4 regions of the Pseudomonas sp. NPDC090203 genome follow, and region 3 is predicted to be linked to each of the others. Evidence: predicted binding sites of a transcription regulator. Region 3 holds the regulator's gene; each other region holds the start of a gene.
The links. Region 3 encodes sigma-54, which starts transcription at its own class of promoters, with help from an activator protein. Its sites were predicted from a motif close to ANTGGCATNNANNTTGCTNT; they were not measured.
Positions count from the first base shown of each region.

Region 1: the regulator sigma-54 is predicted to act here: its motif matches at 3,720-3,739, upstream of nirB (nitrite reductase large subunit NirB).
Region 2: the regulator sigma-54 is predicted to act here: its motif matches at 3,384-3,403, upstream of flhA (flagellar biosynthesis protein FlhA).
Region 4: the regulator sigma-54 is predicted to act here: its motif matches at 4,129-4,148, upstream of glnA (glutamate--ammonia ligase).

Region 1 is NZ_JBIVCV010000009.1:6,833-12,010, reverse strand. Features, by position in the region: gene ACIPO9_RS16580 (molybdopterin-dependent oxidoreductase) at 1-3,291, opposite strand, end outside; gene nirB (nitrite reductase large subunit NirB) at 3,949-5,178, shown strand, end outside.
Region 2 is NZ_JBIVCV010000006.1:298,280-303,457, forward strand. Features, by position in the region: gene flhF (flagellar biosynthesis protein FlhF) at 1-1,157, opposite strand, end outside; gene flhA (flagellar biosynthesis protein FlhA) at 1,169-3,298, opposite strand; gene flhB (flagellar biosynthesis protein FlhB) at 3,717-4,856, opposite strand; gene fliR (flagellar biosynthetic protein FliR) at 4,858-5,178, opposite strand, start outside.
Region 3 is NZ_JBIVCV010000007.1:221,627-226,804, forward strand. Features, by position in the region: gene kdsC (3-deoxy-manno-octulosonate-8-phosphatase KdsC) at 1-506, shown strand, start outside; gene lptC (LPS export ABC transporter periplasmic protein LptC) at 517-1,089, shown strand; gene lptA (lipopolysaccharide transport periplasmic protein LptA) at 1,076-1,624, shown strand; gene lptB (LPS export ABC transporter ATP-binding protein) at 1,624-2,349, shown strand; gene ACIPO9_RS14510 (RNA polymerase factor sigma-54) at 2,536-4,035, shown strand; gene hpf (ribosome hibernation-promoting factor, HPF/YfiA family) at 4,210-4,518, shown strand; gene ptsN (PTS IIA-like nitrogen regulatory protein PtsN) at 4,531-4,995, shown strand; gene rapZ (RNase adapter RapZ) at 4,998-5,178, shown strand, end outside.
Region 4 is NZ_JBIVCV010000017.1:124,369-129,546, forward strand. Features, by position in the region: gene glnL (nitrogen regulation protein NR(II)) at 1-290, opposite strand, end outside; gene ACIPO9_RS24635 (DUF4124 domain-containing protein) at 598-1,242, opposite strand; gene ACIPO9_RS24640 (DUF4124 domain-containing protein) at 1,226-1,750, opposite strand; gene ACIPO9_RS24645 (chorismate mutase) at 1,870-2,430, opposite strand; gene glnA (glutamate--ammonia ligase) at 2,625-4,031, opposite strand; gene thiI (tRNA uracil 4-sulfurtransferase ThiI) at 4,363-5,178, shown strand, end outside.

The DNA of each region.
Region 1 (5,178 bases), on a different contig from region 3:
ATGGCGGCTGGGCTGAAGGAAGATCGGCACCTCGCAATCTTCTGCACGGTCCGCGAGGAAGGTCGATGACACGCCCTTTCGCTTGCCATAACGCACGGCCGAGACGGTCAGGTGGACCTGATCGGGATGGGCCATGGCGCTTGAGGCAATTGAATAAAGGCGCGGCTGCAAAGGCCGCAGGCTTTCGAGCAGTTCCTGCCCTGCGCAACGCAGCGGGAATTCACGCAGCACGTCCGCCAGTTGCCGCCCCCACAACCAGCTTTTCAACTCGCCCTTGAGCGACTCGCCAAGCAGGTTCTGCAAATCCGAATGCCTGCCGTGCCGGGCGATGAGTTCGAGGGATTCGGCACTGGGGCGGGCTATTTCGTAGTGCTCAGTCAATGCCTGACGCAGCGAAACCTCGCCCACTTTGTCGACACTCACCGGCTGCTCGCCCTTGAGCCCGGTGAGTTCAAGCACTTCATCCACCAGCGCCGGGCAGTTCTGCGGCCACACACCCAGCGCATCGCCCGCTTGATATGTCATGCCCGAGTCACCCAGGGTCAGGGCGAACTGCCGGGTGTCCTTGGCGGCGCCCTCGCCGTTCAAACGTCGGTTGATCACAAGGCGCGAGCGGTGCGGTCGAGCGCGGGTCGGCTGGTCGCTGACCGGGCTATCGAGAATTTCGTCAGGGATGTCCAGGGCCAACGCCTGCTGCAATGCCTTGAACCAGCCATCGGCGTGGGCCTGAAAATCCCCGTCGCAATCGACCCGTTCAATCAGCGGCGAGGCTCCCAGCGTGAGCAGGCGTTGATCGAGATTCCTGCCGTGCTGGCAGAAGGTTTCATAACTGGGATCTCCCAGTGCCAGGACCGCATAACGCAACGACTCCAGACGCTCCTGCTGCGCACTCAGTGACTGCCAGAAACCCTGGCCGTTGTCGGGCGAATCACCGTCGCCAAAGGTGCTGCTGATGAGCGCGAGGTTCTCCACCTGGCTCAATCGCGCCGGCGGAAAACTGTCCATGGCCGCTACCTGCACGGCCACACCAGCGGTGCGCAGATGGCTGCCATAACGCTTGGCCAGGGTTTCCGCATTGCCGGTCTGCGAAGCCCACAGCAGGGTCAGCAGCGGCTCGCCTTCGCAGGCATCCACTGGCTCGTCAACCGTGTCAGGCAGGTCAAGGAAACGGTGGCCGATCAACTCGACCTTCTTCAGGGCCACCGCACAGAACTTGAATTCGGGCTGGCGGGAAATCGGGTCGATGGCGTCGCTGGTCACCGCGTTGATCGCCAGGTGCTCGCCGTACCGGTCGTTCCAGTGAAACGGCGCAAAACAGTTGCCGGGGCGAACGCGATCCGTGACCACCGCAGGCAACACCGCCTGCCCTCGGGTGGATCGGATCTCGACCGCGTCCTTGTCCCTGATGCCCAAGACCTGCGCATCATCGGGATGGATTTCGACGAAGGGGCCGGGGTTGAGCTTGTTCAGGGTGGGGATTTTTCCGGTCTTGGTCAGGGTGTGCCACTGGTGCTGGACCCGGCCGGTGTTGAGCACCATGGGGAAATCATCGTTGGGCATTTCCGCCGGGGGCATGTGCGGGCGCGGCAAGAACATGGCCTTGCCGCTCTCGGTGGCGAAGCGGATGGCGGCGTCTTTCAGGTAGCGGATCGGGTTGCGCGTGTTTTCGTCACCGGGGGCGCAGGGCCATTGCAGCGGTTGTTCACGCAGCCGCGCGTAACTGGCGCCGCGAATGTCGTAGCCGGTTTTCGGGTTGCAGGCCTGTTTGATTTCCTCGAACACTTCTTCGGCGCTGGTGTAACCGAAGGCCTCGCCGAAGCCCATTTCACAGGCGACGAGAGCGATGATCTGCCAGTCCGGCAAAGCCTGGCCCGGTGCGTCAACCGCTTTCTGGGTCAGGTTCAGGTTGCGCTCGGAGTTGATCATGACCCCCTCGGCCTCGGCCCACAGCGCACCAGGCAGGAGGATGTCGGCGTAGCGATTGGTTTCAGTGTCCAGAAACGCATCCTGGGTGATCACCAGCTCAGCGGCCTGCAACGCTTCGATCACTGTGGTGCGATTGGCAACGCTGGCCACCGGGTTAGTGCAGATGATCCAGCAGGCCTTGATCGTACCGTCGCGCATCTGCTGGAACATGTCGATGGTGCCGCCGCCGAGCTTCTGGCCCAGGCTGCCCCGTGGAATCGCCCACAGGTCTTCGATGAACTGGCGCTCGTCCTCGACCAGCACCGAGCGCTGCCCGGGCAGACCCGGCCCCATGTAGCCCATCTCGCGTCCGCCCATGGCATTGGGCTGCCCGGTGAGGGAAAACGGCCCGCTGCCGGGGCGGCAGATCGCGCCGGTGGCCAGGTGCAGGTTGCACAGCGCGTTGGTGTTCCAGGTGCCGTGGGTGCTCTGGTTCAGGCCCATGGTCCAGCAGCTCATCCACTCCGGTGCCTGACCGATCATCTCGGCGGCCTTGCGAATGTCGGCTTCTGTCAGGCCCGTGATGAGCGATACCTTGTCCGGGGTGTAGTCGGCGAGAAAACCTGGCATGGCCTCCCAGCCCTGGGTATATGAAGCGATGAACCGGGCATCGACGTCGCCGTTCTCCAGCAACAGGCGCAGCAGGCCGTTGAGCAGTGCCAGGTCGGTGCCGGGTTTGATTTGCAGGAACAGACTAGCCTTGTCGGCGGTGGCGCTGCGGCGCGGGTCGACCACGATCAGCTTCGCCCCGGCCTTGACCCGGTCCATCATGCGCAGGAACAGGATCGGGTGACAGTCGGCCATGTTGGCGCCGATCACGAAAAACAGGTCGGCCTTGTCAAAGTCGTCGTAGGAGCCCGGCGGGCCATCGGAGCCCAGCGACAGTTTGTAGCCACTGCCTGCGCTGGCCATGCACAGCCGCGAGTTGGACTCGATGTTGTTGGTGCCCACGAAACCCTTGGCCAGTTTATTGACCAGATACTGCGCCTCCAGCGACATCTGGCCGGACACATAGAAAGCCAGGGCATCGGGGCCATCGCGGTCGAGGATCGCGCGCAGCCGTGAACCCGTTTCGCGGATCGCGTCGGCCATGTCGCTGCGCACCGGTTCCTGATGGCGGGCATGGCGCAGCCAGGCGTCTTCCATGCGCCCGGACTCGACGAGGGCCTGGCCCGCCGTGGTGCCCTTGGTGCACAGGCGGCCGAAGTTGCTGGGGTGGGACTTGTCGCCGCTGACCTTGATCACCCGGTTATTTTCCACCTGCATGACGATGCCGCAGCCGACACCGCAATAAGGACACACGCTTCGCACATCGTTGCTGGCCATATTTCCATTTCCCGAAAACAAAAAAGACGCCCTGTTCCCCCCTCGTCGAAAACGGGGAGCACACGGCGCCTTTGTCGTGGAAATGGCAATCGGCGTTGACTGCCCATGTAGGTGGCTTTGCAAAGGGCAGGCCATTTATTGCATTTCACGGACGCTCCCGCCGGCAAGCCGTGCTGCTACGGAGAGGTGGCGCGCAGTCGGCATCACGATGGGGCGCCACAGGGGAAATCGCACCCTTTTCGTGCCTACCGAGACCACCGCTCTTGTAGGAGCGCGCTTGCCCGCGACCTGCCGCAAAGCGGCAGAAAACCCGGCAACCGCGGTGCACCTGAAACAACCGAAGTGGCTGATTTATTGCCGGTTCCCGGCAGATCGCGGGCAAGCGCGCTCCTACGCCCTGGCGGGCAGAATCACAGGCGTAGCAGCGCACTGGCACACCCATTGCTTCACTCCCCCCAAGCCCCGCCTCAAAACGCGGGCAGCCCGGGTCGGTCAACGATGATCGTCCGCCTTCAAGGCACGGGCTTACAGGTTGCGCCGACACTGTGGTCGAGTGCCAACCCCTAAAAGAACAGGCAAAGGCGCCTGGAACCCAACGGTTCCGGGCGCCTTTTTTTTGCTTCGAAAAAACCTGATTGGCCTCGGCCGGGACTCGATATGAACACCACAGTCGCCTCTGTAAAAGATCTGGAAACCCTGATCGTCGTGGGTAACGGGATGGTCGGGCATCACTGCGTCGAACAACTGATCGCCGCCGGTGCCCTTGAGCGCTATCGCATCCATGTGTTCGGCGAAGAAGATCAGCGCGCCTACGACCGCGTGCACCTGTCGGAATACTTTGGCGGCCGCGATGCCGAGTCACTGGCCCTGAGCGATGCCTCTCTCTATGAGCAACCCGGCCTGACCCTGCACCTGGGCGTGCCCGTGCTGGAAATCGACCGGGCCCGCCGCGAAGTGATTACCGCCAAGGGCGCGTTCGGCTTCGACAAACTGGTGCTGGCCACCGGCTCCTACCCGTTTGTGCCACCGATCGAAGGCGCCGAAGGCCACTCGCGCCTGGTCTATCGCACCCTGGACGACCTGGACACCATTCGCGCCGCAGCCGCCAACGCCAAGCGAGGCGTGGTGGTCGGCGGTGGCCTGTTGGGGCTGGAAGCGGCGAACGCCCTCAAGTCCCTGGGCCTGGAAGCCCATGTGGTGGAGTTCGCCCCGCGCCTGATGCCGGTGCAACTGGACGATCTGGGCGGGGCTGCGCTGAAGGCGCGCATCGAAGCCTTGGGCGTCGGCGTGCACCTGTCACGCGCCACCCAGTCGATCAGTGCAGGCCAGGAACTGCGCTACCGCATGAACTTCGCCGGGGATGAGTTCCTCGAAACCGATCTGATCGTGTTCTCCGCCGGCATCCGTCCTCAGGACGCACTCGCCCGCCAGTGCGAACTGGAGCTGGGCCCACGGGGCGGCGTTGCCATCGACGAGCACTGCCGCACCAACGACGCCGACATCTTCGCCATCGGTGAGTGCGCCGCGTGGAATGGCAGCATCTTCGGCCTCGTCGCGCCGGGCTACCAGATGGCCCGCAGCGTCGCCGCGCAGTTGTGCGACCTGGACGCCGAACCCTTCTTCGGCGCCGACATGTCGACCAAACTCAAGCTGCTCGGCGTGGATGTCGGTTCCATCGGCGATGCCCACGGCGCCCTGACCGGTGCGCGCAGCTATCGCTATATCGACGAAGCCACCTCGACCTACCGCCGCCTGGTGGTGTCCGCCGATGGCAAGCAGGTGCTGGGCGCGGTACTGGTCGGCGACAACAGTTACTACGACACCCTGCTGCAATACGCGCAGAACGGCATCAAGCTGCCGGCCGATCCGTCGAGCCTGATCCTGCCG
Region 2 (5,178 bases), on a different contig from region 3:
ACTTCGCCCAGGCTTGCGGTTTCGTCCAGCTTGGTCAGGATGCACCCGGCCAGGCCGCAACGTTTGTAACTGTGGTACGCGGCGGTCAACACCTGCTTCTGGCTGGTTGTGGCCAGGACCAGGTAGTTGCGCGCCTTGATGCCGCGGCCCGCCAGGCTTTCCAGCTGCAGACGCAGTGCAGGATCGCTGGCTTGCAGGCCTGCGGTGTCGATCAACACCACGCGCTTGCGCAGCAGCGGCTCCAGCGCCTGAGCCAGGGACTGGCCCGGATCGACGTGGGTCACCGGCACATTGAGAATGCGGCCCAGCGTCTTGAGTTGCTCCTGGGCACCGATACGGAAGCTGTCCATGCTCACCAGCGCGATATTTTGCGCGCCGTATTTCAACACATATCGCGCCGCAAGTTTTGCCAGTGTGGTGGTCTTGCCCATTCCGGCAGGTCCGACCATGGCAATCACCCCGCCCTCTTCGAGCGGCTCGACGTCGGGCGTGACGATCATGCGCGCCAGGTGCGCCAGCAACATGCGCCAGGCGTGGGGCTGGTCGTCGACGTCCGGGACCATGTTCAGCAGGTCACGGGACAGCGGGCCGGACAGGCCAACACGTTGCAGGCGACGCCACAGGTTGGCCTGTTGCGGGCGGCTGCCTTGCAGTTGATTCCAGGCCAGCGAACCGAGCTGGACTTCCAGCAGTTCACGCAGGCCGTTCAATTCCGAACGCATCGACTCGTAGGCGCGCTGGCTGATGCCAGGCTCGGCCGCCGCACGCTCGGCACGCTCTGCACGATCAGCCGCGATCGCGGCATGGATCGATGGGCGGAACGGCTCGTCCAGGGTCGGCTCGATCTGCTTGTTGCTGTCGTCCATGGCGATGCCTGCGAACAGCTGGCGATTGGCGACGGTGTCCAGTTCGCTGCGGCTGGTCAGCTCCGCCTGTGCGGTCACGATGCGCGACTGAGTCTTGCGCAGCTCGTCCTCGAGCTCGACGTTGGGCACACGCGGGGCCAGCGCAGACAGTTTGTAGTCCAGCGCGGCTGTCAGCTCGACGCCACCGGCAATCCGCCGGTTGCCGATGATGGCGGCTTCAGCGCCCAGCTCATCACGAACCAGTTTCATGGCTTGACGCATATCGGCGGCGAAAAAACGCTTAACTTGCATGACTCACTACCTCAGCCGTTCGGCCCGACAGTCGCTACGATGGTGACTTGCTTATTGTCAGGAATTTCCTGATAAGCCAAAACATGCATGTTCGGAACCGCCAGGCGTCCAAAGCGGGACAACATGGCGCGAACCGGACCTGCGACCAACAAAATTACCGGCTGACCCTGCATCTCCTGACGCTGCGCCGCTTCGATCAACGAGCGCTGAAGTTTCTCAGCCATACTCGGTTCGAGCAGAACGCCTTCTTCCTGACCCTGACCTGCCTTCTGCAGACTATTGAGCAATATCTGTTCCAACCTTGGCTCCAGGGTGATAACAGGCAGCTCCGGCTCAATGCCGACAATGCTTTGCACGATTGCGCGGGACAATCCGACCCGTACGGCGGCCACCAGCGCGGCGGTATCTTGACTCCGGGCGGCATTGTTGGCGATGGCTTCGGCAATGCTGCGGATGTCGCGCACCGGAACCTGCTCGGCCAGCAGCGCCTGCAGCACCTTGAGCAAAGCCGACAGCGACAGCACGCCAGGGACCAGCTCCTCGGCCAGTTTGGGCGAGCTTTTGGCCAGCAACGTCATCAATTGCTGGACTTCTTCGTGACCGATCAATTCATGTGAGTGTTTGTAGAGAATCTGGTTCAGGTGAGTGGCCACTACCGTACTGGCGTCCACCACCGTATAACCCAGCGATTGCGCCTGGGCGCGCTGGCTGATTTCGATCCAGACGGCCTCGAGGCCAAACGCCGGGTCTTTGGCATTGATGCCGTTGAGGCTGCCAAATACCTGACCCGGGTTGATCGCCAGCTCGCGATCCGGATAAATCTCGGCTTCGGCCAGGGTCACGCCCATCAGCGTCAGACGATACGCGCTCGGCGCAAGGTCCAGGTTGTCGCGAATGTGTACGGTTGGCATCAGAAAGCCCAACTCCTGCGACAACTTCTTACGCACGCCCTTGATCCGCGCCAGCAACTGACCACCCTGGTTGCGGTCCACCAGCGGAATCAGGCGGTAGCCCACTTCCAGGCCGATCATGTCGATCGGCGTCACGTCGTCCCAGCCCAGCTCCTTGGATTCCTGCGCGCGGGTTGGCGAAGGCAGCAGGTCCTGCTGACGCTTGACCTCCTGGATCGCCGCGAGCTTGACCATGTTCTGTTTCTTCCACAGCAGGTACGCACCGCCCGCCGCCACCAAGCCCAGGCTGATGAACGAGAAGTGCGGCATGCCCGGCACCAGGCCCATGACGATCATGATGCCTGCCGAGACGGCCAGCGCCTTGTGCGAGGTGAACATCTGGCGGCCGACCAGCTTGCCCATTTCTTCGGAGCCCGAGGCGCGGGTCACCATGATCGCGGCAGCGGTCGAGAGCAGCAGCGATGGCAGTTGCGCCACCAAACCGTCACCAATGGTTAACAGTGCGTACACTTTGCCGGCGTCGGCAAAAGTCATGTTGTGTTGCAGGATACCCACCAGCATGCCGCCGATGAGGTTGATGAACAGGATCAGGAGGCCGGCGATGGCGTCACCGCGCACGAACTTGCTGGCACCGTCCATGGAGCCGTAGAACTCGGCTTCCTGGGCGACTTCCAGACGACGGCGCTTGGCTTCGGGCTGGTCGATCAGGCCGGCGTTGAGGTCGGCGTCGATGGCCATCTGTTTGCCGGGCATCGCATCGAGGGTGAAGCGCGCGCTCACCTCGGAGATACGACCGGCACCCTTGGTCACGACCACGAAGTTGATGATCATCAGGATCGCGAACACCACGATACCGACCACGTAGTTACCGCCGATCACCACCTCACCGAAGGCCTGGATCACCTTACCGGCGGCGGCGTGGCCGTCCTGGCCGTGGAGCATGACCACACGAGTGGACGCCACGTTGAGCGCCAGGCGCAGCAAGGTCGCGATCAGCAGGATGGTGGGGAACACCGAAAAATCCAGCGGCCGCAGGGCGTAGACGCAGACCAGCAGCACGACGATCGACAAGGCGATGTTGAACGTGAAGAACACGTCCAGCAGGAACGGCGGCATCGGCAACATCATCATTGCCAGCATGACCAGCAACAACAACGGCACACCCAACTGACCACGACCCAGGCCGATCAGTCCGGAGCGTGCGTTTGTGAGTATTTGAGAGCGATCCACCGATTATCTACCTGCGCGTTAAATCAAACTTTTGACGCCAGAGGCGCTGTAACGCAGGTATTGCAAAATTCTGTCCAACTCTGGGAAAGCGAGAAAAATGTCAGAGTGCCACTATACAGAATTGTGTTGGGGTCGACATATTTGTCTGGCGGCACATTGATACATGGATGCCCTTCGGGCCTATCGCGGGCAAGCGCGCTCCTACATTTGTTGCAACGTGCCATGGCCTGATGGACCGCGTTGGTAGCCTTGGCGTACGGGTCAGGTTTTTCTGGCCAGCGCCAAAGGCTATGCGCTCGGTCCATCCGAATGCGGCACGTTGCAAAAAATGTAGGAGCGCGCTTGCCCGCGACCGCGCCCGAAGGGCTTCAATGTGGCGATCCAAAGCCAACCCAAAAAGCATCAACTCAAACCAAACCTAAGAATCCCGCCGCAAATCCGGCGGAATCGGCAGATCCTCGTTCAACGGCGGTGGACGCTTGCCGCGGCCTGCGTGGAACTGGCGGATCTGGTACACGTAGGCCAGCACCTGCGCCACCGCCAAGTACAGCCCCGCCGGAATTTCCTGCTCAAGCTCGGTGCTGTAGTAGATCGAACGCGCCAGCGCCGGCGATTCGAGCAGCAGGATCTGATGCTGCGCCCCGATCTCGCGGATCTTCAGGGCGATGAAGTCGCTGCCTTTGGCCAGCAGCACCGGCGCGCCGCCCTTCTCGGAGTCGTATTTGAGCGCCACGGCGTAGTGGGTCGGGTTGGTGATGATGACGTCGGCTTCGGGGATCGCCGCCATCATCCGTCGCTGCGACATCTCGCGCTGCAACTGGCGAATCCGCTGCTTGACCTCTGGCCGCCCTTCGCTGTCCTTGTGCTCGTCGCGCACTTCCTGCTTGGTCATCAGCAGCTTCTTGTGGGCTTCCCACAGCTGCACCGGCACGTCCACCGCAGCGATGATCAACAGCCCGAAGGCCATCCACAAGGTACTCCAGCCGACCAGTTGCAGACTGTGCGCCACCGCCAGTTCAAGGGGTTCATGGGCAATGGCCAGCAGATCGTTCTTGTCCTTGGACAGGACCATGATGGCCACGATCAACACGATGAAAAACTTGGCCAGGGACTTGAGCAGTTCGATCAGCGCCTTGGGCGAGACCATGCGCTTGAGCCCCGCCAGAGGATTGAGCCGGCTGAACTTGGGGGCCAGCGAGCCTGCCGCGAACAGCCAGCCACCCAGGGAAATCGGCCCGATCAACGCCGCCAGGGTCAGGGCCACCAACAACGGAGTGACCGACTGCAGCGCTGCCTTGCCTGAGACCATCAACATCAGGCTCATGCTGCGCTCGTCCATCAGCGCATCCCGGGAGATGGTGAAGTTGTCGCGCATCAGCTGCATCATCATTTCTGCCATCGAGCCGCCGAACGCCAGCAAACCGGCGGCGCCGACGATCATGATGATGACGGTGTTGAGCTCCTTGGACCGGGCGATCTCGCCCTTTTCTCGCGCGTCTTTCTTGCGCTTGTCCGTGGGGTCTTCTGTCTTGTCCTGACCGCTCTCGCTCTCTGCCATCTCAGCGCGCCCTGACCATTTCCTTGAGCAACTGCAAGGCGTCGACCGCCAGCGGTTGGTACTGATTGAGAATGTCGCCCAGGGAGATCCACAGAATCCCCATGCCCAGCACCAGGGTCAAGGGGAAGCCGATAGAGAAGATGTTCAGCTGCGGCGCCGCCCGGGTCATTACGCCCATGGCAATGTTGATCACCAGCAGCGCAGTGATCGCCGGCAACACCAGGATGAGCGCAGCCCCCAGCACCCAGCCCAGGCGCAGCACCAGCCCCCAGAAATTGGCGACCATCAGCCCCTCGCCCACCGGCAGCGTGGTGAAGCTTTC
Region 3 (5,178 bases):
AACGCGGCAAACAGATCAAGCTGGCAGTGTTCGATGTCGATGGCGTCCTCACTGACGGTCGCCTTTACTTCCTTGAAGACGGCAGCGAGTTCAAGACCTTCAACACCCTGGACGGTCAAGGCATCAAGATGCTGATCAATTCCGGCGTGACCACCGCTATCATCAGCGGTCGCAAGACCCCGGTCGTCGAGCGTCGCGCCAAAAACCTGGGTATCGCCCATCTGTACCAGGGCCGTGAAGACAAGCTGGTGGTGCTCGATGAACTGCTGGCGCAATTGAACCTGAGCTATGAACAGGTTGCCTATCTGGGTGACGACCTGCCCGACCTGCCGGTGATTCGCCGGGTAGGCCTGGGCATGGCCGTGGCCAACGCCGCAGGTTTTGTGCGCGAGCATGCACACGGCGTTACCCGGGCACGGGGCGGCGAAGGCGCTGCCCGGGAATTCTGCGAGCTGATCCTGAACGCCCAGGGCAACCTCGAAGCGGCCCACGCCGCCTACTTATAGAAGCGTACTTATGCTGAGCAAAAGATTTCGCACATTTCTGATCTTCGGTGCACTGGGACTGCTGCTTGCAGCGGCCGGCTACTGGAACATCAGCCCGGAAAGCTTCATGGACCAGCCAAAGGTTGCCGTGGACGAGAGCGCCATCGACTACTATGCGATGAACGCCCACAGCATCCAGTACCTGCCCGACGGCACCCAGCAGTACGACCTGACGGCGGACAAGGTCGAGCACCTGAAGGCTACCGACGTGACCCTGATGACCACCCCTGTGCTGCAGATGTACCGTGGCACCGAGTTTCCGTGGCATGTACAGAGCGTACGCGCCGAGGTTTCCCCGGGCGGCGATCATGTCGAGCTGATCGACAACGTGCGCATCAACCGCACCGACGAACAGAACCGCACCACCATCATCACCAGCACCCGCATGACTGTCTTCCCTCAGAAGCAATATGCGGAAACGGCCCAACCCGTTAGAATCGACGGCTTCAACGGCGTGAGCACCGGTACGGGTATGAAAGCCTATCTAAAAGAAAGCAGGATACACCTGCTATCGAACGCAAGAGGACAGTATGAGGCTCCTTAAAACCCTCCCTATTTTGCTCGGCCTGGGCGCAGCACTGGGAAGCGTGAGCGCCTGGGCTCTGCCGAACGATCAGGATCAGCCTATCCGCATTCAGGCCGACGACGCCCAGCTCGATGACAAGCAAGGCATCGCCACCTACACCGGTAATGTGATCATTACTCAGGGCTCGATGAAGGTCACCGGCAACAAGGTGACCATGACCCGCACCCCGCAAGGTGACATCGACGTCGTGACCTCGGTGGGCAACCTGGCCTACTTCGAGCAGTTGCAGACCGCTGGCGACCCCAAACCCGTTCAGGGCTGGGGCGTGACGATCCAGTACCATGCGCCGCAAAACCGCATCGTGCTGATCGACAAGGCCAAGGTCATCGACAAGGACAACAACGTGACCCAGGGCGAGAAGATCGTCTATGACACCGTGCGCAAGCTGGCCAGCGCTGGCCGCGCCACCGGCAGCAAGGTCACCGAAGCGCGTCCTCGCGTCGACATGGTGATCCAGCCGAAAAAGAAAACCGACCAGCAGAAGGCGCAGTAATGGCGACGCTGAAAGCCCAACACCTGGCCAAGGCCTACAAAAGCCGCCAGGTGGTACGTGACGTCAGCCTGTCCATCGACAGCGGCCAGATCGTTGGCCTGCTCGGCCCCAACGGTGCGGGCAAGACCACCTGCTTCTACATGATCGTCGGCCTGGTGCAGGCCGACCAGGGCCGCGTGCTGATCGACGAACAGGACGTCAGCCACCAGCCGATGCACGGGCGTGCCCGTGCCGGCATCGGCTACCTGCCGCAGGAAGCCTCGATCTTCCGCAAGCTGTCGGTGTCGGACAACATCATGGCGATCCTGGAAACCCGCAAGGAACTGGATCGTGCAGGACGTCGCAAGGAACTGGAAAGCCTGCTGCAGGAATTCCACATCACGCATATCCGCGACAACCTGGGCATGAGCCTGTCCGGTGGTGAGCGTCGTCGTGTCGAAATCGCCCGCGCACTGGCCACCGCACCGAAGTTCATCCTGCTCGACGAGCCATTCGCCGGTGTCGACCCGATCTCCGTGGGCGATATCAAGCAGATCATCTACCATCTCAAGGCGAAGGGTATCGGCGTTCTGATCACCGACCACAACGTGCGCGAAACCCTCGACATCTGCGAAACCGCCTACATCGTCAACGACGGGCAGCTGATTGCAGAAGGTGACGCTGAAACCATCCTGGCCAACCAGTTGGTCAAGGAAGTGTATCTCGGCCACGAGTTCCGCCTGTAAACAGGGGGCTGACAAGGGGTTGGCCGGCGACCGCTGCATGCGCCTCATCGCCAACCCCGGATTAATTGTCGCCACACCCTAGGCAAACACTTCGGTTTCAGGCATATAATTTGCTTAATTTGGCGCCCCGGCGCCCAGTAGTGGATGGCGCGGATGCGCCGGCGAATAAGGTGTTAAGCCCCTGCCATGAAACCTTCGCTAGTCTTGAGAATGGGCCAGCAGCTGACGATGACACCGCAGCTGCAACAGGCCATCCGCTTGCTCCAATTGTCCACGCTGGATCTCCAACAGGAAATCCAGGAGGCACTGGAGTCCAACCCCATGCTGGAACGCCAGGAAGAAGGCGACGACTTCGATAATGCCGACCCGATGGCCGACAACATCGAAAACAAGCCCAACGCCGACGTTCAGGAACCGACCTACCAGGAATCCGCCCCCACCGTCGACAATCTCGAAGACGGCGAGTGGAGCGAGAGCGAGCGCATCCCCAACGAACTGCCGGTCGACACCGCCTGGGAAGACATCTACCAGACCAGCGCCAGCAGCCTGCCCAGCAACGACGATGACGAGTGGGACTTCACCACCCGCACCTCGGTCGGCGAAAGCCTGCAAAGCCATCTGCTGTGGCAACTGAACCTGGCGCCGATGTCCGACACTGACCGCCTGATCGCCGTCACGCTGATCGACTGCATCAACAACCAGGGCTACCTGGACGAGTCCCTGGAAGAGCTGCTCGACGCGTTCGACCCGGAACTGGACATCGAGCTGGACGAAATCGAAGCCGTCCTGCACCGCATTCAACAGTTCGAGCCCGCCGGCATCGGCGCCCGCACCCTGAGCGAATGCCTGCTGCTGCAATTGCGCCAGTTGCCTGCCAAAACCCCGTGGCTGGCCGAAGCCCAGCGCCTGGTCAGTGACTACATCGACTTGCTGGGCAGCCGCGACTACTCGCAACTGATGCGCCGCATGAAGCTCAAGGAAGATGACCTGCGCCAGGTCATCGAACTGGTCCAGAGCCTCAACCCGCGTCCTGGCTCGCAGATCGAATCCAGCGAAGCCGAGTACGTGGTGCCCGACGTGATCGTGCGCAAGGACAACGAGCGCTGGCTGGTGGAGCTGAACCAGGAAGCCGTGCCGCGCCTGCGAGTGAACCCGCAGTACGCAGGTTTCGTGCGTCGTGCCGACACCAGCGCCGACAACACCTTCATGCGCAACCAGTTGCAGGAAGCGCGCTGGTTCATCAAGAGCCTGCAAAGCCGCAATGAAACCCTGATGAAAGTCGCGACCCAGATCGTCGAGCACCAGCGCGGCTTCCTGGAGTACGGCGACGAGGCGATGAAGCCGTTGGTCCTGCACGACATCGCCGAGGCGGTGGGCATGCACGAATCGACGATCTCGCGGGTCACCACGCAAAAGTTCATGCACACGCCTCGCGGCATTTACGAACTGAAGTACTTCTTCTCCAGCCACGTGAGCACCTCCGAGGGCGGTGAATGCTCGTCCACGGCCATTCGCGCGATCATCAAGAAACTGGTTGCCGCGGAAAATCAGAAAAAGCCGTTGAGTGACAGCAAGATCGCTGGTTTACTGGAGGCACAAGGCATCCAAGTGGCCCGTCGCACAGTCGCCAAGTATCGCGAATCCTTAGGGATAGCCCCTTCGAGCGAGCGCAAGCGACTGATGTAAAGGCAGGCTCTGTACGAAATGTTTTAAGACGTAGGTAAGGCAAGGCTGTTTTCAGCGCAGCATGACCGGGTCTCAAGACTTTTCTTACTAGAACCTAGAGGTCACGAGCCACAGCGTTCCAGTGGCAGGTACTCAGCCTGCCTCTTAATGCACTGGCAACGAAGGAGAAGCTGTATGCAAGTCAACATCAGTGGACACCAACTGGAAGTGACCAAGCCCCTGCGCGAGTACATCGAGCTGAAGCTGAAAAAGCTCGAAGGGCACTTTGACAAGATTACCAACGTGCAGGTGACGATGGCCGTCGAGAAACTCAAACAGAAGATCGAGGCCACCCTGCATATCCACGGTGGAGAGGTCGTAGCCAATGCGGAGCATGATGACATGTACGCGGCAATCGACCTGCTCACTGACAAGCTGGACAGACAACTGCTCAAACATAAGGAAAAGCAGCAAAGCATCCTCAAAGGTGCGGCCGCTCGCTGACGCTCCCCCTCCATGATCCGACTTGAAAATATCCTGACCCCTGGCCGTTCATTCGTGAACGTGCCAGGCGGCAGCAAGAAAGCAGTACTCGAAGAGATTGCCCGACGCATCGGCGAAGAAGTTCCCGAGTTCGACTGGCAAGACGTCTACGAAAGCCTACTCGCCCGTGAAAAACTGGGGTCTACCGGTTTTGGCAACGGGATCGCCATCCCCCACTGCCGATTCAAGGGCTGCCAGGCACCGGTGAGTGCCGTGCTGCACCTGCAACGACCTGTCGACTTCGACGCCATCGACGGCGCTCCGGTTGACCTGCTGTTCGTGCTGCTCGTCCCTGAAGCAGCGACCGATGCCCACCTCGAACTGCTTCGCCAGATCGCCAGCATGCTCGACCGTGCCGACGTCCGCGCAAGCCTGCGCGAGGCCAAGAGCAGCGAAGAGCTGTACAACGTCGTGCTTCGCGTACAGAACGGTCACTGAACATGCGCATGATCATCGTCAGCGGTCGCTCCGGCTCCGGCAAGAGCACGGCCCTCGATGTTCTCGAAGACAGTGGCTTCTACTGCGTCGACAACCTGCCGGCCGGCCTGCTCCCAGAGCTTGCCGAGCGGGCGCTGATCAACACGGAACTGGCAGAACCGCTACTGGCCGTCTCCATCGACG
Region 4 (5,178 bases), on a different contig from region 3:
GTCACGGCGTAATCGACCGTCAGCGTCTGGCCGGTCAGCGCGGTCAGCATCGCCTCGCGCTTGGTGAACGGATGCGCTTGCTCTACCGCCTGACGCAGCGAACTCAAGGCTTCGGCGGATTCGGTGAACAGCTCGCTGATGAACTGCCCATGGCTGCGCTGGCCGCTGATGGCGAGCAGCATTTCGGCCGCCGGGTTCATGTACTCAAGGCGCAGATCCGAATTGAGCAGAATCGTGGCAGTGGTCAGGTTGTCGAGCAGCAGTCGGTGCAACGTATCGCTGATAGTCATGAATCTCGTTGACCTCTTTTGGCACATCGCACTGGGGCAAGCCCGAAAGTGCAGGCTCTGGTTGGTCTTGGCCAGCGTGGAAAAGCCACTGATTCAGGGGCGTATTCCTCGCATATTCGCTGGAAAATGCAAAAACCAAACCAAGCTCCGAAAAGAAGCGTTGGCCGAGTCATTTCGGGCCTTTTCTGCACTTTTTGATCGAGCGGGCGGCCGAGTGGCGCAATTTGTGACCCAAAATGGTGTTTTGGTCAGGTCGCTCGTTCAGCTTATGCACCATTTTGGAGCTTAGACCCTGAAAGGGGCGCCATCAGAAAAAAGGCAGGATGCTGCTTTTCTCTTCAGGCGGCTTGTCCTTGAGCGGGCATTCGGGGCGCACGCCGTAGTCGTCCGTCTTGCACGGTTGAGCCAGACGTTTCTGCGCCAGCGAGATGCGCATCATGTGAAAAGGTTGATTGGGCGTGCGCTCGACCACCCGCCCAAACTCGTCGACGATTTCGATGGACAACTGGTGGGTGCCGCGGTCGATGTTGGTCATCGGGAACACCGGGCTGCGTCCCTGCTCGCTGAAGGTATTGCCGTCCAGCAAGAGGCGATAGGTATGGCGTGATTGCAGTTCGGGATCGTTGGTGACGGTCACGATCAGGTTGCCCTGGATGTCCCGGATGGTGCTGTCCGGTTCCGGGGCGAGAATGCGCAGCAACTGGTAACGAAACAGCGGCCCGGGTTGCGGTTTGCTGCTGGCTGCCTGGCGAGGGGCCTTGGGGGCAGCCTTGATCTGGTTGCTGGGGGCGATATCGACCTTCTTCGCGCCACGGTGGGGCTGGTCGGTGTAGACCCTGTTCCCCTCGGCATCGACGTAGGTGTACACATCGGCCACGGCCAGTTGGCAGCAGAGCATCAGCAGGCAGGCGAGGACTGTTCCGAATCGCTTCACATCAAGGCTTGCCGACATGGACCCGCTGCACTGTCAGGTTGATGGTCTGGCTTTGCTGGATCGCCTGGTTGCCTTGGAGTACTGCCACCGAGAGGCTGTGTTCGCCACGGTCGATTTCCATCACCTGCATGCGCGGCACGTTGGTCGGCTGGCCGTAAGGCTTGCCGTCGATGATCAGTTGCAGCAGATGGCCCTGTTGCAGGCGCGGCTGAATCGCCACGCCAACGGTGAAGTTGCCGTTGTTGGCCCGAAGCGCCTCCTCGGTGGGCAGGTCGGTCAAGGCGAGCACCTGATAGGCCGCTGTGTTCTGCGGTGCCTGGCCCTGTGGCGCAGGCGCACCGGACGGGGCCGGGGGCGTGTTGGTGGGCACGCTGTTGAGCGGCGGCAGATCCACCGTCTGGGCCTTGATGCCATCGGGCGGCTGATTGGTGTACGCCGTGTTGCCGTTGGCGTCGGTGTACTTGTAGATCTGCGCGACGGCGGGCAAGGCTAAAAACAGCAGCAAAAGGGCAAGGCTTTGACGCATGACTGCTCCAGTACCACGATCAGGAGAACGACTGGTTGTGCCGCGCACGTACGACGCGCGGCACAGGCGCCAGCATAGAGCAAAGCGTGGCCATCGTGTCATTCGCGGCGAGCCTGGGCTCAGGCTTTTCCGGGGGCACTGCACAGGGTAGCCGTGGCGGTCTGCATTGCGGTCACGATGATCGGGTCTGATGTGTGACGGTGTATTTCCGCCTGTACCCAGTCCGGGCAGGCGGCGTCATGTTGCCAGGGCAGGAAGGCTGCGTACTTCTGCATCATCACCGGTTGCAGGGTGTCGAGACGGGCGCGAATACCTTGAAAGGCGCTGGCGGCGGGCTCGGCGGGAACCTGCGCGGTCGCGTGCCACTGGGCGATGCGGGCGTACTGCACCTGCTTGTTGGCTTCGATTTGCGCGGTCATGAAGCGACGTACATCGTCCTTGGCCAAACCGTAGGCCGTGGCCTGATTTTCGGCATTGAGGATCACCTGCTGCTCGCGCTCGCTGTCCTGCACCGCCTTGCCGCTGTACCACTTGCTCAGCGCGACATCGTTGGCCACTTCCGCCCGCTGGCCCAGGGCATCGATCAGGGGGCGCAGCGCTGCAGGCGCGGGGGACGTCGCCGTGGCGCAGCCTGAGATCAGGACCAGGGTCGTGAGGATGTAGGCGATGGGCTTGAACATGTCGGGGTCCTTCTTGAGGGGGAAAGCGCGTCGTGCCGTGCTGGCGATTATCCCCTGATCATTCGGTGAGTGTGCGATATCAGGATATTGCCCTTGATAGCGCGTTTTATGCTGCGGACAAAATCGCGGGCATAAAAAAGGCCTCCCGAAGGAGGCCTCTTTCAAATCACGCGGCTTGCGCCAGCGTCACCGGATCAGCAGCTGTAGTACAGCTCGTATTCCAGTGGGTGTACGAAGGTACGTACCTTGATTTCTTCTTCCGATTTCAGAGCGATGTAGGCATCGATGAAGTCGTCGCTGAAAACGCCGCCCTTGGTCAGGAACGCACGGCCTTTGTCCAGCTCTTCCAGGGCTTCTTTCAGGCTGCCGCAAACTTGTGGGATCTCTTTGGCCTCTTCAGGCGGCAGGTCGTACAGGTTCTTGTCAGCAGCATCGCCTGGGTGGATCTTGTTCTGGATACCGTCCAGGCCGGCCATCAGCAGAGCTGCGAAAGCCAGGTATGGGTTGGCAGCCGGATCCGGGAAGCGAGCTTCGATACGACGGCCACGTGGGCTGGAGACGTAAGGAATGCGGATCGAGGCGGAACGGTTGCGAGCCGAGTAGGCCAGCATCACTGGAGCTTCGAAACCTGGGACCAGACGCTTGTAGGAGTTGGTCGACGGGTTGGTGAAGCCGTTCAGTGCCTTACCGTGCTTGATGATACCGCCGATGAAGTACAGAGCGGTGTCGGACAGGCCGGCATAGCCTTCGCCAGCGAAGGTGTTCTTGCCATCTTTGGCGATGGACATGTGAACGTGCATACCCGACCCGTTGTCGCCGTACAGAGGCTTAGGCATGAAGGTAGCGGTGCGGCCGTAAGCGTCGGCAACGTTGTGTACAACGTACTTCAGGGTCTGAACTTCGTCAGCCTTCTTCACCAGGGTGTTGAAGCGGGTGCCGATTTCGTTCTGGCCAGCGGTTGCCACTTCGTGGTGGTGAACTTCGACGACCTGGCCCATTTCTTCCAGGGCGTTGCACATTGCGGTGCGGATTTCGTGGTCGTGGTCGAACGGAGGAACAGGGAAGTAACCACCCTTGACGCCAGGACGGTGGCCTTTGTTGCCGCCTTCGACGTCCTGGTCGGACATCCAGGAGCCTTGTTCGGAGAAGATCTTGAACATGGAGCCGGAGATGTCGGACTTGAACTTCACTTCGTCGAAGATGAAGAATTCTGGCTCTGGGCCTGCGAATACGGTGTCACCGATGCCGGTGGTCTTCAGGTACTCTTCGGCGCGGTGAGCGATGGCGCGTGGGTCGCGGTCGTAACCTTGCATGGTCGAAGGTTCGATGATGTCGCAAACCAGGATCAGGGTCGGCTCTTCGGTGAACGGGTCCAGAACGGCGGTTTCGTCGTCTGGCAGCAGGATCATGTCGGAGGCTTCGATGCCTTTCCAGCCGGAGATGGACGAACCGTCGAACATTTTGCCGACTTCAAAGAAGTCATCTTCCAGCGCATCGCGAGCAGGCATGGTCACGTGGTGCTGAGTACCTTTGGTGTCCGTGAAGCGCAGATCAATCCACTTAACGTCATGATCTTTGATGAGTTGAACCGACTTCGACATGTTGTCCTCCGGGGTGGATTAGGGCGGGTAGTTGTGGGCCCTTAAATTTGGGTGATGCCGGGCGCGAATAGTCGGCCAAGGCAACCTGCCTCACAAGGGAGCAATTTGCATGCCAGTGCCCCGTCATGGGTTTTTCCGCGAAAACCACCTGTTTTAGGGCGTTAAACGTCGCAATTGTGAAAATCAATGCACCTTATTGGTGCTCATGGATTGTATACAGTGCCATTTTGGTGCGCTGATGATTGGCTGTGAGATAGTTGGTCAAACCTTGAGCAATTTCCGCTATAATCCGCGCCCCCCTTTTTCGACCGGCACCTCGCGCGCTGTTTTCATGAAACTAATCGTTAAAGTTTTCCCGGAAATCACCATCAAAAGCCGGCCTGTACGCAAGCGCTTCATCAAGCAGCTGGCCAAGAACATCCGCACCGTGCTCCGTGATCTGGACCCGGCGCTGGTGGTCGATGGCGTGTGGGACAACCTCGAGGTCGAAACCAGGGTCGAGGACGCGAAAATTTTGCACGAAATGACCGAGCGCCTGAGCTGCATGCCCGGCATCGCGCATTTCCTGCAGGTCGATCAGTACCCGCTGGGCGACATGGACGACATCTATGAGAAGTGCAAACTGCACTTCGGCGATGCCCTGCCCGGCAAGATTTTCTCGGTACGCTGCAAGCGCGGCGGCCACCATGACTTCAGCTCCATGGACGTCGAGCGCTACGTGGGCAGCAAGCTGCGTCGCGAGTGCGGTGCGGCCGGCATCTCCCTCAAGGACCCCGAGGTCGAGGTGCGGATCGAAGTCCGCGACCAGCGCCTGTACGTGATCCACAGCCAGCACAACAGCATCGGCGGTTACCCGCTGGGCTCGCTGGAGCAGACCCTGGTACTGATGTCCGGCGGTTTCGACTCCACGGTAGCGGCTTACCACGTGATGCGCCGCGGCCTGATGAGCCATTTCTGCTTCTTCAACCTGGGCGGCAGGGCCCATGAGCTGGGCGTGATGGAAGTCGCGCACTTCATCTGGAAGAAGTACGGCAGTTCCCAGCGCGTGCTGTTCGTCAGCGTACCGTTCGAGGAAGTTCTGGGAGAAATTCTCGGAAAAGTCGATAACAGTCATATGGGCGTAGTATTGAAGCGTATGATGTTGCGC